2 linked regions of the Variovorax paradoxus genome follow. The protein of the gene in region 2 interacts with the protein of the main gene of each other region in a pairwise test. Links are inferred from orthologs where the notes say so. Each region holds a gene or a part of one and is shown on either strand. Other genes may lie near its edges.

Region 1 (5,474 bases), 2.0 Mb from region 2 along the record:
TCCGCACAACGCGGGCGACATCCTCGTGTTCCTGCCCGGCGAGCGCGAGATCCGGGAGGCGGCCGACCACCTGCGCCGCCACCTGAGCCACCAGCCGCTGCTGCGCAATGCCGAGGTGCTGCCGCTGTTCGCGCGGCTGTCGGGCCCCGAGCAGGACCGCATCTTCGACAGCCACACGGGCCGGCGCATTGTGCTGGCCACCAACGTGGCGGAAACCTCGCTCACGGTGCCGGGCATCCGCTACGTGATCGACACCGGCACCGCGCGCGTCAAGCGCTACAGCTTCCGCAGCAAGGTCGAGCAGCTGCTGGTCGAGCCGATCAGCCAGGCCGCGGCCAACCAGCGCGCGGGCCGTTGCGGCCGCGTGGCCAACGGCATCTGCATCCGGCTCTACGACGAGAAGGATTTCGACGGCCGGCCGCGGTTTACCGACCCCGAAATCCTGCGGTCGTCGCTCGCTGGTGTGATCCTGCGCATGAAGTCGCTGCGCCTGGGCGACGTGGCTCAGTTTCCATTTCTCGAGGCGCCTTCGCCGCGCGCGATTGCCGACGGTTACCAGCTGCTCAACGAGCTGGGCGCGGTCGACGATGCCAACGAGCTCACGGCCACCGGCGCCGAGCTCGCCAAGCTGCCGCTCGATCCGCGCGTGGGCCGGATGATTCTGGAGGCTCGCACACGCGGCGCGCTCGAAGAAGTGCTGGTCATCGCCTCGGCGCTCAGCGTGCAGGACGTGCGCGACCGGCCGATGGATGCGCAGCAGCAGGCCGACCAGGCGCATTCGAAATTCGACGACGACAAGAGCGAATTCAGCGGCTACCTGCGGCTGTGGAAATGGATCGCCGATGCGCGTGGCGGCCATGGCGACACGCACAAGCTCAGCAACCGCCAGTACGAGCAGCTGCTGCGCCAGAACTTCATCAACATTCGTCGCGTGCGCGAATGGCGCGACATCCATTCGCAGTTGCTCACGGTCGTGACCGAGCACAAGTGGCGCATCAACGCGGAGCCTGCAGGCTATGAGCCGCTGCACCTGTCGATGCTCGCGGGCCTGCTCGGCAACGTGGGCTGGAAGCTCGAGGACGACGAGGCGTACCTCGGTGCACGCGGCATCAAGTTCTACAAGCATCCGGGCGCGCACCTGAAGAAGAAGCCGGGCCGCTGGATCGTTGCGGCCGAATTGGTCGAAACCACGCGGCTCTTCGGCCGCGGCATTGCGAACATCGAGCCGCAGTGGCTCGAACAGGTGGCCGGCCACCTGCTGAAGAAGCAGCTGCTCGATCCGCACTGGGAGAAGAAGGGCGCTCAGGTTTCGGCGCTGGAGCGCGCCACGCTCTACGGCCTCGTGGTCTACAGCGGCCGCCGCGTCGATTTCACCAAGGTCGATCCGGTCGCGGCGCGCGAGATCTTCATTCGCGAGGCGCTGGTGGCCGGACAGTGGGAAAGCAAGTTCCCCTTCCTCACGGCCAACCGCAAGCTGGTGCGCGAGGTCGAAGGGCTGGAGCACAAGGCGCGCCGGCAGGACGTGCTGGTCGATGAAGAACTGATCTTCGCGTTCTACGACGCGCAGCTGCCCGCCGATGTAGCGAGCGGCATCACCTTCGAGAACTGGTACCGCCATGCGTCCAGGGAGCAGCCGCGCCTGCTCTTCCTGACGCGCGAGGAGCTCATGCGCCACCAGGCGGCGGGCATCACCACGCAGTCCTTTCCCGCCACGCTGAAGCTTGGCGGCGTCGATTGCGCGGCGAGCTATCTGCACGAGCCGGGCGACGCGAAGGACGGCCTCACGGTCAGCGTGCCGCTCTTCGTGCTCAACCAGGTGAGCGAGGAGCGCTGCGAATGGCTGGTGACGGGCATGCTGAAGGACAAGATCCAGGCGCTGCTCAAGAGCCTGCCGCAGCGTCCGCGCTCGCGGCTGGTGCCGCTGCCCGAATCGGCCGCGAAGCTGGCCGAGGAACTCTCGGCGCCCGAGATGTTCGGCCACGGCTCGCTGACCGACGTGCTGCTCAAGCGCGTGCGCGATGCGACGAGCATCGACGTCAAGCGCGCCGACTTCAAGCTCGACATGCTGCCGCCGCACCTGTTCATGAACCTGCGCATCGTGGATGAACACGGCCGTCAGCTCGGCATGGGACGCAACCTGGGCGCGCTCAAGGCAGAGTTGGGTGCGCAGGCGCGGGGCGCTTTCCAGGCGCTGGCGGGTCTCAACGTCAAGGCTTCCGCGGAGCGAAAACCGGCGGACGGCAGCGACGGGCGCGTGCAAGCCACGGGCACCGCCGCAGCGCCAGCCGCCGCCGCGCCGAGCCTGCCCGCAGGCCAGCGCTACACGAACTGGAGCTTCGGCGAACTGCCCGAGCTGATGGAAGTGCGCCGCGGATCGCAGTCGCTGATCGGCTTTCCGGCGCTGCGCGACGAGGGCGACGCGGTCACCATCGAGGTGTTCGATGAACCCGCGGTGGCGGCCGCCAAGCACCGCGCCGGCCTGCGCCGGCTGTTCGCACTGCAGCTGAAAGACGCGCTCAAGTACCTCGAGAAGAACATCCCCGATCTGCAGAAGATGGCGGTGGCCTACATGCCGCTGGGCACGTCCGAAGAGTTGCGCACGCAGATCATCGACGTGGCGATCGACCGGGCCTTTCTTCAGGAGCCTTTGCCCACCGACGAGTTCGCCTTCAAGCGCCGGCTTGAAGAAGGGCGCGGCCGGCTCACGCTGATTGCGAACGAGGTCGCCCGCCTGGCTTCGTCCATCTTGGTCGAGTACGCGGCCGCCGCGCGCAAGATCAAGGACACGAAGATCCACCCCGAGGCCGTGCAGGATGCCGCGCAGCAGTTGCAGCGCCTCGTCGGCAAGCGCTTCATTGCCGATGCGCCGTGGACGCAGCTGCAGCATTTCGCGCGCTATCTCAAGGCGATCGTGCTGCGGCTCGACAAGCTGCGCGCCGACCCCGCGCGCGATACCGCCAAGCTGGCCGAACTCCGGCCGCAGGAGCAACGCTATTGGCGGCTGGCGGCGGAACGCAAAGGCGTGGTGGACGACCGCATGCTCGAATTCCGCTGGCTGCTGGAGGAGCTTCGCGTGAGCTTTTTCGCGCAGGAACTGCGCACGCCGCAGCCGGTCAGCATCAAGCGGCTGGACAAGGCCTGGGCCCAGCTGCAGGCCTGAGCGGCAGGGCGGCAAAAAAAGAAGCCCGCTTGCGCGGGCTCCTTTCAGGTGCGGGAAATCCGCGGGAGCGTCATATGCGTCCCATGAGCACCAGGATGACCACGATCACCAGGACAAGGCCCAGGCCGCCGCTTGGCCCGTAGCCCCAGCTGCGGCTGTAGCCCCAGCTCGGCAGCGCGCCGATCAGCAGCAGGATCAGAATGATCAGCAGAATGAACGAGAGGGACATGCTTTTCTCCTGGACGTTGTTGTTACGAGCATTGATGCTCGGTGTCCGGGAGCGCAAGACACGCCGGAAAGCCGCTCCTTCGGCGGTCAGGACTGTCCTACCGTCAGCGTCGGCCTGGGAGCCGCGTCGATCCGTTCAGAGCCGGGCGAGGCGATCCAGCGCGGAATTCAGCGTCTCGTCCTTCTTGGCAAAGCAGAAACGGACCACGCGCTGATCGAAGCCGTTGCCGTAGAACGCCGACAGCGGAATGGCCGCCACGCCGATCTCGCTGGTGAGCCACAGGCAGAAGTCGGCCTCGGACAGGTCGCTGACCGCCGAGATGTCGACGCACTGGAAATAGCTGCCCTCGCTGCGCAGCAGCTTGAAGCGGGTTTTCTCGGCGAGCCCTGCGGCAAAAAGGTCGCGCTTGCGCTGGTAGAAGGCCGGAAGCTCGAGGTACGGCTTCGGATCGGCCATGTACTGCGCGAGCGCATGCTGCATGGGCGTGTTCACGGTGAACACGTTGAACTGGTGCACCTTGCGGAACTCCGCCATGAGCGGCGCCGGCGCCGCAACGAAGCCGACCTTCCAGCCGGTGACGTGATAGGTCTTGCCGAAGCTGCTCACGATGAAGCTGCGCGCCGCCAGGCCCGGGAAGCGGGCCACGCTTTCGTGCTGCGCGCCGTCGTAGATCATGTGCTCGTACACCTCGTCGGCAATCACGAACACGTCGGTCGGGGCCAGCAGCTCTTCGAGCTTGCGCATTTCGGCCGCGGTCCAGATCGTGGCGCTCGGGTTGTGCGGCGTGTTGACGATGATGGCGCGCGTGCGCGGCGAGAGCGCCGCGGCAATCTTGTCGAAGTCGGGCCGGAAGGTGCCAGGCACCAGCGGCACGCGCACCACGCTGCCGCCTGCGAGTTCGATATTGGGCACGTAGCTGTCGTAGCAGGGCTCCAGGACGATCACCTCGTCGCCTGCGCGTACCACGGCAAGAATGGCCGTGAGGATGGCCTGCGTGGCGCCCGCGGTCACCGTGATCTCGGTGGCCGCGCTGTAGCTGTGGCCGTAGAGCGCGGCGATCTTGCCGGCAATGGCTTCGCGCAGCGCCGGAATGCCGGGCATCGGCGGGTATTGGTTGTGGCCCGCGGCCATGGCGGCCGTCACGTCTTCGAGCAGCTTCGGGTCGCATTTGAAATCGGGGAAGCCCTGGCCGAGGTTGACCGCGTTCTTCTCCGTTGCCAGTGCGGACATCACGGTGAAGATGGTGGTGCCGACGGCGGGCAGCTTGGTGGCGATCTCCGGCGTGCGGGGGGCGGAAAGAACAGTGCTCATGGTCGTGGTCGAAAGCTGGGGCTGCTGAATATCAAAGATCGTAGTCTTGCTGATGTCCGCTCAGGGCCTTCGCGATCAGGTTGCGGTCGAGCCGGTCGGACAGCAGCTCGGCAAACTTGAACACGAAGTTGCGCAGGTAGGCGCTGCGCTTGAACGCCACGCGCGCGATGTTCTGGCCGAACACGTGGCCCATGGGGCGCACCACGAGGTCCGCGTTCGACTCGTCGCGCACCGCCATTTCGGCCACGATGCCCACACCCAGGCCCAGGCGCACATAGGTCTTGATCACGTCGGAGTCGATGGCTTCGAGCGCGATGCGCGGCGTGAGTTTTTTCTGCGCAAAGGCGTGGTCGATGCGCGTGCGGCCCGTGAACGACGGGTGGTAGGTAATGATGGGTTCGAGCGCCAGGTCTTCGAGCGAAATGCGCTCCTTGGCGGCCAGCGGATGGTCCTTGGGGAGCACCAGCACGTGCTGCCATTCATAGCAGGGCAGGGTCACGAGCTCGGTGTAGTCCGCGAGCGATTCGGTGGCAATGCCCACCTCGGCAATTTCGTCGATCACCATGCGTGCCACCTGGTCGGGCGAGCCCTGGTGCAGGCTCACGTTGACCTTCGGATAGGCCTCGCGCAGCCTGGCCACGGGCACCGGCAGCACGTAGCGCGCCTGGGTGTGCGTGGTGGCAATGGAGAGGGTGCCGCTGTCCTGCGCGCTGAACTGCTCGCCGATGCGCTTGAGGTTGCCGACTTCGCGCATGATCAGTTCGATGCTCGCGA
Region 2 (8,225 bases):
CGTGCCATCGGATGCGGCGCATTTCTCGGTAAGAGAGAGGTCGAACACCCAGAGGCGGTCCAGCCGCCTGGCCCTGCGCATCGGCATGGGGTGTGCGTGAACGGGCATGCACAGCGGCACGAGGGCGGTTCCCAGAAGCAGGTTCCGCCGCTGCATCGTCATGCCGACACGGGGGCTGTCGGACGCTCTGGAAACCAGCGCGGCAGGTGCGCCGTTGCGTCGTGCAGGGAATCGAGCACATGGAAAGCCCGCTCAACGATCGACGCGGGCGGGTGTTTGAGGTCGGGAACGATCACGACGCGCATCCCCGCCGCCAGCGCGGCCTTGGCGCCGTTCTCGCTGTCCTCGAAGGCGATGCATTGCGACGGGTCCACGCCCAGGCGCGCGGCTGCGAGCAGGTACAGCGCCGGGTCGGGTTTGGCGCGCGCCACCTCGTCACCGCCCGCGAAGGCGTCGAAGTGGTGGAGCACGTCGAGGCTTCCGAGGCAGGCCTGGATCTGCCCGCTGGTCGAGGACGAGGCCACGGCGCAGCGCGTGCCCCGCTCGCGGAGCGCACCCAGGAACTCGGCCGCGCCGGGCTTGATGGGAAAGAGCGGCGCGCCGTCCGAGCGCGCCAACTGCAGCCGCTGGCGAACGTGGGCGATCGCGTGGCGGTAGGCATCGGGCCCGCCGAGCAGCGCACCGAGGATCGCCTCGGACTCCACCATGGCCAGGCCGACGACCTGCAGGTACTGGGCGTGCGAAAGCTCGATGTCGAGCGTGCGGGCCGCTTCGATCCAGGCGGCCATGATGGGCCGCTCCGAATCGATGAGCAGCCCGTCCATATCGAAGATGGCGGCGGCGAACATGGAGCGAATCCTAAGCCAGCGCGCGCCGTCGGGGCCGGCCCTGCCCGATCAGTCCCGCACCAGCGCCCGGTTCAACCCCAGTGCCGCCAGCGTGCCGACGGCCCCGGACAGCAGGTAGACGCTGACATACGCCAACCCGAAATGCGCTGACAGGCCCAGCGCCACCAGCGGCGCAAACGCGGCACCGATGAGCCACGCCAGGTCGGCCGTGAGCGCGGCGCCGGTGTAGCGGTACTTGGGTTCGAAGTTGGACGTCACCGCGCCCGCCGCCTGGCCGTAGGACAGCCCGAGCAGTACGAAGCCCAGCAGAATGAAGATGTCCTGCCCGATGCGGCCGCCGTCGAGCAGCGTGGGCGCAAAGCCGCTGAATACCGCAATCAGCGCGGCCAGGCCGCCCAGCGTGAAGCGACGGCCCACGCGGTCGGCGATCAGGCCCGAGGCCACGATGCCGCCGGCGCAAAACACCGCGCCGATCATCTGCACCACGAGGAACTCGGTGATCGACTGGTCGGAATACAGCGTGATCCACGACAGCGGGAACACCGTGATCAGGTGGAACAGCGCATAGCTGGCCAGGGCCGCGAACGCACCGATCAGCAGGTTGGCGCCCTGCGAGCGGGCCAACTCGACCACGCTGGTGGGCTGCAGCTCGCGCTCTTCGAGCAGGCGGGAATAGTCTTCGGTCGCCACCAGCCGCAGGCGGGCGAACAGCGCCACCACGTTGATCGCGAAGGCCACGTAGAAGGTGTAGCGCCAGCCCCAGTCGAGGAAGTCCTTGGCCGGCAGGTTGGCGTACAGATACGCGAACAGTGCGCTGGCCACGAAAAAGCCAAGCGGCGCGCCCAGCTGGCCGAGCATGGCGTACCAGCCGCGGCGGTTCTGCGGCGCATTCAGCGCCAGCAGCGACGGCAATCCGTCCCACGAGCCGCCGAGCGCCAGGCCCTGGGCAAAGCGAAAGACCGACAGCAGCACGATGGCCGTGAACCCGATGCTCGCGTAACCCGGCAGGAAGGCGATGCCCGCGGTGGAAGTTCCCAGCAAGAACAGAGCAATCGTCAGCTTGGCTTCGCGGCCGAATCGTCGTTGGACGGCCATCGAAATGACAGTCCCGAAGGGCCGGGCGATGAACGCGAACGAAAAGACCACGAACGCATAAAGGATTCCCTCGAGACGCTCCTCGAACGGGAAAAATACGTGCGGAAACACCAGCACCGACGCAATGCCGTAAACGAAGAAATCGAAGTATTCCGATGCCCGCCCAATGATCACGCCGACAGCGATTTCGCCCGGCGCGATGTGGGAGTGTTCGCCGCCTGGCAGGGCGTCGTTTTCGGACGTGTGCGACACAGGCTGGGCGCCTTGCGGACTGATGCTGGACGTCGTCGTCATTGCGTTTTGTAATTCGGGTGTCACGTGCAGTGACAAAGGTAGACCATGAACAGAGGCTCCAAGCGTCTCACCGAACGGGGATTCTCGCCATAGGACAAAACGTCCAATAGCCGGGCGCAATCTTTGGTCGTAGATTGTGGGGTCTTTGCGCAGCCCCTGCACTTCTTTCTTTCGGCATGCCCACCCTCAAATCTCTTCGCCGATGGCCCCTGTTGCTCCCCCTTGCCTTGCTGGCAGGCTGCAACACGGTGCTCATGAACCCCTCCGGCGACATCGCCAATCAGCAGGGACGCCTCATCGTCGTCTCTACCGTGCTGATGCTGATCATCATCGTTCCGGTGATCGCGCTGACCCTCTTCTTCGCCTGGCGCTACCGCCAGTCGAACAAGGAGGCCGACTACAGCCCCGACTGGGACCACTCCACCCAGCTCGAACTCGCGATCTGGGGCGCGCCCCTCCTGATCATCATCGCGCTCGGTGCCATCACCTGGATCAGCACGCACACGCTCGACCCCTACCGGCCGCTGGGCCGGCTCGACGCCGAGCGCCCGATTCCCGCCGAGGCCAAGCCGCTGGTGGTCGAAGTGGTGGCGCTCGACTGGAAGTGGCTCTTCATCTACCCCGAACAGGGCTTTGCCACGGTGAACGAAATGGCCGCGCCGGTCGACCGGCCGATCACCTTCAAGATCACGGCCACGTCGGTGATGAACTCCTTCTTCATTCCCGCGCTGGCCGGCCAGATCTACGCCATGCCGGGCATGGAAACCAAGCTGCACGCGGTCATCAACAAGCCGGGCGAATTCGAAGGCTTCTCGGCCAACTACAGCGGCGCAGGCTTCTCGGGCATGCGCTTCAAGTTCCACGGCCTGAGCAATGAGGGCTTCGACGAGTGGGTGAAGAAGGCCAAGGCCGGCAAGGACGGCGAGCTCAACCGCGAAAGCTACCTGAAGCTCGAAGCCCCGAGCGAACGCGACCCCGTGCGCCACTACGCCCGCGTGGCCCCCGACCTGTACGACGCCATCCTGAACCGCTGCGTGGACCGCAACAAGATGTGCATGAAAGAGATGATGGCCATCGACGCGGACGGCGGCCTGGGCAAGCCCGGCGCCTTCAACGTGGCCACGAAGCCGCTCTGGCAGCCCGACCGCATCAATTCCATCAATTCGCCGACTCGCAAGTACGTCACGGCGATGTGCACCACCGAAGAATGACGATGTTCGAGAACCTTGACCTGACGAAGCTCATCTTCGGCCGCCTCACGTGGGAGGCGATTCCCTACCACGAGCCCATTCTGCTGGCGACCTTTGCGGCCGTGGTGCTGGGCGGCCTCGCCGTCCTGGCCGCTCTCAGCTACTTCAAGCTCTGGGGCACCCTGTGGCGCGACTGGATCACCAGCATCGACCACAAGAAGATCGGCATCATGTACATCGTGCTGGGCCTGGTGATGCTGCTGCGCGGCTTTGCCGACGCGCTCATGATGCGCGCCCAGCAGGCGGTCGCCTTCGGCGACAACGCGGGCTTCCTGCCGCCGCACCACTACGACCAGATCTTCACCGCGCACGGCGTGATCATGATCTTCTTCGTGGCCATGCCGCTGGTCACGGGCCTCATGAACTTCGTGGTGCCGCTGCAGATCGGCGCGCGCGACGTGGCGTTTCCGTTCCTGAACAACTTCAGCTTCTGGATGACCACCTTCGGCGCCGGCCTGGTGATGGCGTCGCTGTTCGTCGGCGAATTCGCCAAGACCGGCTGGCTGGCCTACCCGCCGCTGTCGGGCATTCTCTTCAGCCCTGACGTGGGGGTCGACTATTACATCTGGTCGCTGCAGATCGCGGGCGTCGGAACCCTGCTCTCGGGCGTCAACCTGCTGGCCACCATCGTGAAGATGCGCGCCCCGGGCATGACGATGATGAAGATGCCGGTGTTCACCTGGACGGCTCTCTGCACCAACGTGCTCATCGTGGCCGCCTTCCCGGTGCTCACCGCCGTGCTCGCGCTGCTGTCGCTCGACCGCTACGTCGGCACCAACTTCTTCACGAACGACCTCGGCGGAAACGCCATGATGTACGTGAACCTGATCTGGATCTGGGGCCACCCCGAGGTGTACATCCTGATCCTGCCGGCCTTCGGCATCTTCTCGGAAGTGGTGTCCACCTTCAGCGGCAAGCGCCTCTTCGGCTACGCCTCGATGGTGTACGCCACCATCGTGATCACGATCCTGTCGTACCTCGTCTGGCTGCACCACTTCTTCACCATGGGCTCCGGCGCCAGCGTGAACTCGTTCTTCGGCATCACGACGATGATCATCTCGATTCCGACCGGCGCGAAGATCTTCAACTGGCTCTTCACCATGTACCGCGGCCGCATCCGCTTCGAGCTACCCATGATGTGGACCGTCGGCTTCATGGTCACCTTCGTGATCGGCGGCATGACGGGCGTGCTGCTCGCGGTGCCCCCGGCCGACTTCGTGCTGCACAACAGCCTGTTCCTGATCGCCCACTTCCACAACGTGATCATCGGCGGCGTGCTGTTCGGCATGCTGGCCGGCATCACCTACTGGTTCCCGAAGGCCTTCGGCTACAAGCTCGATCCGTTCTGGGGCAAGTGCTCGTTCTGGTTCTGGCTCGTGGGCTTCTGGGTCGCGTTCATGCCGCTGTACGTGCTGGGCCTGATGGGCGTCACGCGCCGCATGAGCCACTTCCAGGACATGTCGCTGCAGTTCTGGTTCCAGGTGGCCGCCTTCGGCGCGGTGCTGATCGCACTGGGCATTGCGTCGTTCCTGATCCAGCTGGTGGTGAGCTTCGTGCGCCGCGAGTCGCTCCGCGACACCACGGGCGACCCGTGGAACGGCCGCACGCTCGAATGGTCGACCTCGTCACCACCGCCGGCCTACAACTTCGCGTTCACGCCGCGCATCCACGACAACGACGCCTGGACCGACATGAAGCGCCGCGGCTACACACGCCCGCTCGAAGGCTTCACGCCCATCCACATGCCCAAGAACACCAGCGCCGGCTTCATCATCGCGGCCCTGGCCGCGGCCTGCGGCTTCGCGATGATCTGGCAGATGTGGCTCGTGGCGGGCGTGGCGTTCGTCGCCATGCTGGCCGCGGTGATCGTCCATACCTTCAACTACAAGCGCGACTACTACATTCCCGCGGAAGAAGTCGTTCACACCGAGGCCGAGCGCACGCGCCTCCTGGCAGCAGCCCATGTCTGATACCACCGCCCTCCATTCCCCCGCGGCCGGCCACGCCCACAGCGACCAGACGGGCAAGCCGCCCGTGTTCGAGCTGTTCCACGTCGGCAACGACCACCACCCCGAGAACGGCACGCTGCTCGGGTTCTGGCTCTACCTGATGAGCGACTGCCTGGTCTTCGCCTGCCTGTTCGCGGTGTACGGCGTGCTGGGCCGCAGCTATGCGGCCGGCCCTTCGGGTGCCGACCTGTTCGACCTGCCGCTGGTGGCCGTCAACACCTCGCTGCTGCTGCTGTCGTCCATCACCTATGGCTTCGCAGTGCTCGAAATGCAGAAGAAGCGCATGGGCGGCACGCTGGCCTGGTTGGCCATCACGGGCCTGCTGGGCGCGGGCTTCATCGGCCTCGAGCTGTACGAGTTCGCCCACCTCATCCATGAAGGCGCGGGCCCGCAGCGCAGCGCGTTCCTGTCGTCGTTCTTCGCGCTGGTCGGCACCCACGGCCTGCACGTGAGCTTCGGCATCGTCTGGCTCGTCGTGCTGATGATCCAGCTGCCCAAGCATGGGTTCAGCGCCGCCAACCGCCGCCGCGTGATGTGCCTGTCGATGTTCTGGCACTTCCTGGACGTCGTGTGGATCGGCGTCTTCACCTTCGTTTATCTGATGGGATCGATGGCATGAGCACCGCCCACACTGAAACCGCAGCGCACGGCCACGGCGCGCATGACGCCCACGACGACCATCACGACGATGGCCCCGTGAGCCACAGCACCTTCAAGGGCTACATGACCGGCTTCGTGCTGGCCGTGATCCTGACCGCGATTCCCTTCTGGCTCGTGATGGGCAAGGTGCTCGTCAGCACGCACACCACCTCGCTGGTCATCCTCGGCTTTGCCGCGGTGCAGATCGTGGTCCACATGATCTACTTCCTGCACATGGACGCCAAGTCCGAGAGCGGATGGAACATGCTGGCACTGATCTTCACCATCGTGCTCGTCGTGATCACGCTGGCCGGCTCGCTCTGGGTCATGTACCACATGAACGCCAACATGATGCCGATGTCGGTGCACGACATGAAGAACATGCCTTGACGACGACGCTGCCGCCAGACCAGAGCACCCGCAACACACAGGCCGGCCGGCAGCGCTCGACGGCCGCGCGGGCGATCTTCATGGTCTGCGCGGCGCTCGCCTTTGCCGGTTTTGTCGCACTCGGCAACTGGCAGGTCGAGCGCAGGGCCTGGAAGCTCGATCTCATCGCCCGCGTCGAGCAGCGCGTGCATGCCCCGGCCACGGAAGCCCCCGGGCGAGACCGCTGGCCGCAGGTCAACGCAGCCGACGACGAATACCGGCACCTGCGCATCGCCGGCACCTTTCTCCACGACAAGGAAACCCTGGTGCAGGCCAGCACCCGGCTCGGTGCCGGCTTCTGGGTGCTGACGCCGCTGCAGGCCGCCGACGGCACCACGGTGCTGGTCAATCGCGGGTTCGTGCCGCCTGAAGCGCGCGATCGCTCGGCGCGCATAGCCGCCGAGCCCAAGGGCGAAACCACCGTGACAGGCCTGCTGCGCATCACCGAACCCAAGGGCGGCTTCCTGCGCAAGAACGATCCCGCGGCCGATCGCTGGTTCTCGCGCGACGTGCAGGCCATTGCGGCTGCACGCGGCCTCGACAACGTCGCGCCCTACTTCGTCGATGCCGATTCCGCGCCCTCCGCGCCCGGCGCAGCGCCCACCTGGCCCGCCGCGGGCCTGACGGTCATCGCCTTTCCCAACAGCCACCTCGTCTACGCCATCACTTGGTACGGCCTGGCGTTGATGGTCGCGGGCGCGGCGTGGTTCGTGTGGCGCGACGATCGGCGCCGGCGCAAGCTCGGGGACCCGCCCGGCTCAGCCGGCAGCAGCGACGACAATGCCTTTCATGCCGACGGAAGAACCCGCCAAGACGCCCGCCGCCCCGACTGAGGCCTCCGCCGTGGCGGGAGAACTGCACGCGCCGCGTGCGGGCGTGGTGAGCCTGGACAACGCCACCGGCCACAAGAACATGCAGCAGCTGATCCAGCTGCGCTGGTTCGCGGTGGTCGGGCAGGTCATCACCATCCTGTTCGTGCACTACGGCTTCGGCATACGGCTTCCGCTGAACCAGATGCTGCTGGTGCTGGCCTGCCTGGCCCTCTTCAACGTGGTGAGCCTGCTGCGCTCGCGCACGCTTCGCAAGGTGACCAACGGCGAACTGTTCTTTGCGCTGCTGGTCGACGTGGCCACGCTCACCGCGCAGCTCTACCTGAGCGGCGGCGCCACCAATCCGTTCGTCTTTCTGTACCTGCTGCAGGTCATTCTGGGCGCGGTGCTGCTCAAGGCCTGGTCGACGTGGACCATCGTCGTGGTCACCAGCCTCTGCTTTGCGGGACTGGCGCTTTTCTCGCGCCCTCTTGCACTGCCGCTCGACCACGACCGCGGACTCTGGAGCCCGTACGTGCAGGGCATGCTGATCTGCTTTGCGCTCAATGCCGCGCTGCTGGTGGTCTTCATCACGCGCATCAGCCGCAACCTGCGCGCACGCGATGCGCGGCTGGCCGACCTGCGCCAGCGTGCGTCGGAAGAAGAGCACATCGTGCGCATGGGCCTCTTGGCATCGGGCGCCGCGCACGAGCTGGGCACGCCGCTTGCCACGCTCGCGGTGATCCTCGGCGATTGGCGCCGGCTGCCGCATTTCAGTTCCGACCCCGAACTGCTGACTGAAGTGGCCGAGATGGAGCTGCAGATCCAGCGCTGCAAGAGCATCGTGAGCGG

What was found. Proteins that work in one complex are often made in the same cells at the same time.
Region 1: the proteins of cyoB (region 2) and QFZ42_RS12395 interact in binary tests that used the Escherichia coli proteins (3 or more experiments, as listed by UniProt). The link is inferred for Variovorax paradoxus from one-to-one orthologs.

The regions. Positions count from the first base shown.
Region 1 is NZ_JAUSXG010000001.1:2,642,856-2,648,329, reverse strand. The notes cover bases 2,613-5,474. They hold QFZ42_RS12395 (pyridoxal phosphate-dependent aminotransferase), read right to left. Parts: upstream 4,701-5,474; coding sequence 3,525-4,700; downstream 2,613-3,524. Other genes in these bases: QFZ42_RS12390 (CysB family HTH-type transcriptional regulator), read right to left, coding at 4,732-5,474; QFZ42_RS12400 (DUF3309 family protein), read right to left, coding at 3,231-3,389; hrpA (ATP-dependent RNA helicase HrpA), read left to right, coding at 2,613-3,160. Also shown: more of hrpA, read left to right, coding at 1-2,612. UniProt on the Escherichia coli protein: Shows aminotransferase activity with methionine and histidine as substrates, and to a lesser extent also with phenylalanine.
Region 2 is NZ_JAUSXG010000001.1:625,468-633,692, reverse strand. The notes cover bases 2,952-5,950. They hold cyoB (cytochrome o ubiquinol oxidase subunit I), read left to right. Parts: upstream 2,952-3,444; coding sequence 3,445-5,457; downstream 5,458-5,950. Other genes in these bases: cyoC (cytochrome o ubiquinol oxidase subunit III), read left to right, coding at 5,450-5,950; cyoA (ubiquinol oxidase subunit II), read left to right, coding at 2,952-3,448. Also shown: QFZ42_RS03020 (hypothetical protein), read right to left, coding at 1-87; QFZ42_RS03015 (HAD family hydrolase), read right to left, coding at 159-848; QFZ42_RS03010 (MFS transporter), read right to left, coding at 897-2,237; more of cyoA, read left to right, coding at 2,414-2,951; more of cyoC, read left to right, coding at 5,951-6,115; cyoD (cytochrome o ubiquinol oxidase subunit IV), read left to right, coding at 6,112-6,525; QFZ42_RS02985 (SURF1 family protein), read left to right, coding at 6,606-7,397; QFZ42_RS02980 (ATP-binding protein), read left to right, coding at 7,354-8,225. UniProt on the Escherichia coli protein: Cytochrome bo(3) ubiquinol oxidase is the terminal enzyme in the aerobic respiratory chain of E.coli that predominates when cells are grown at high aeration.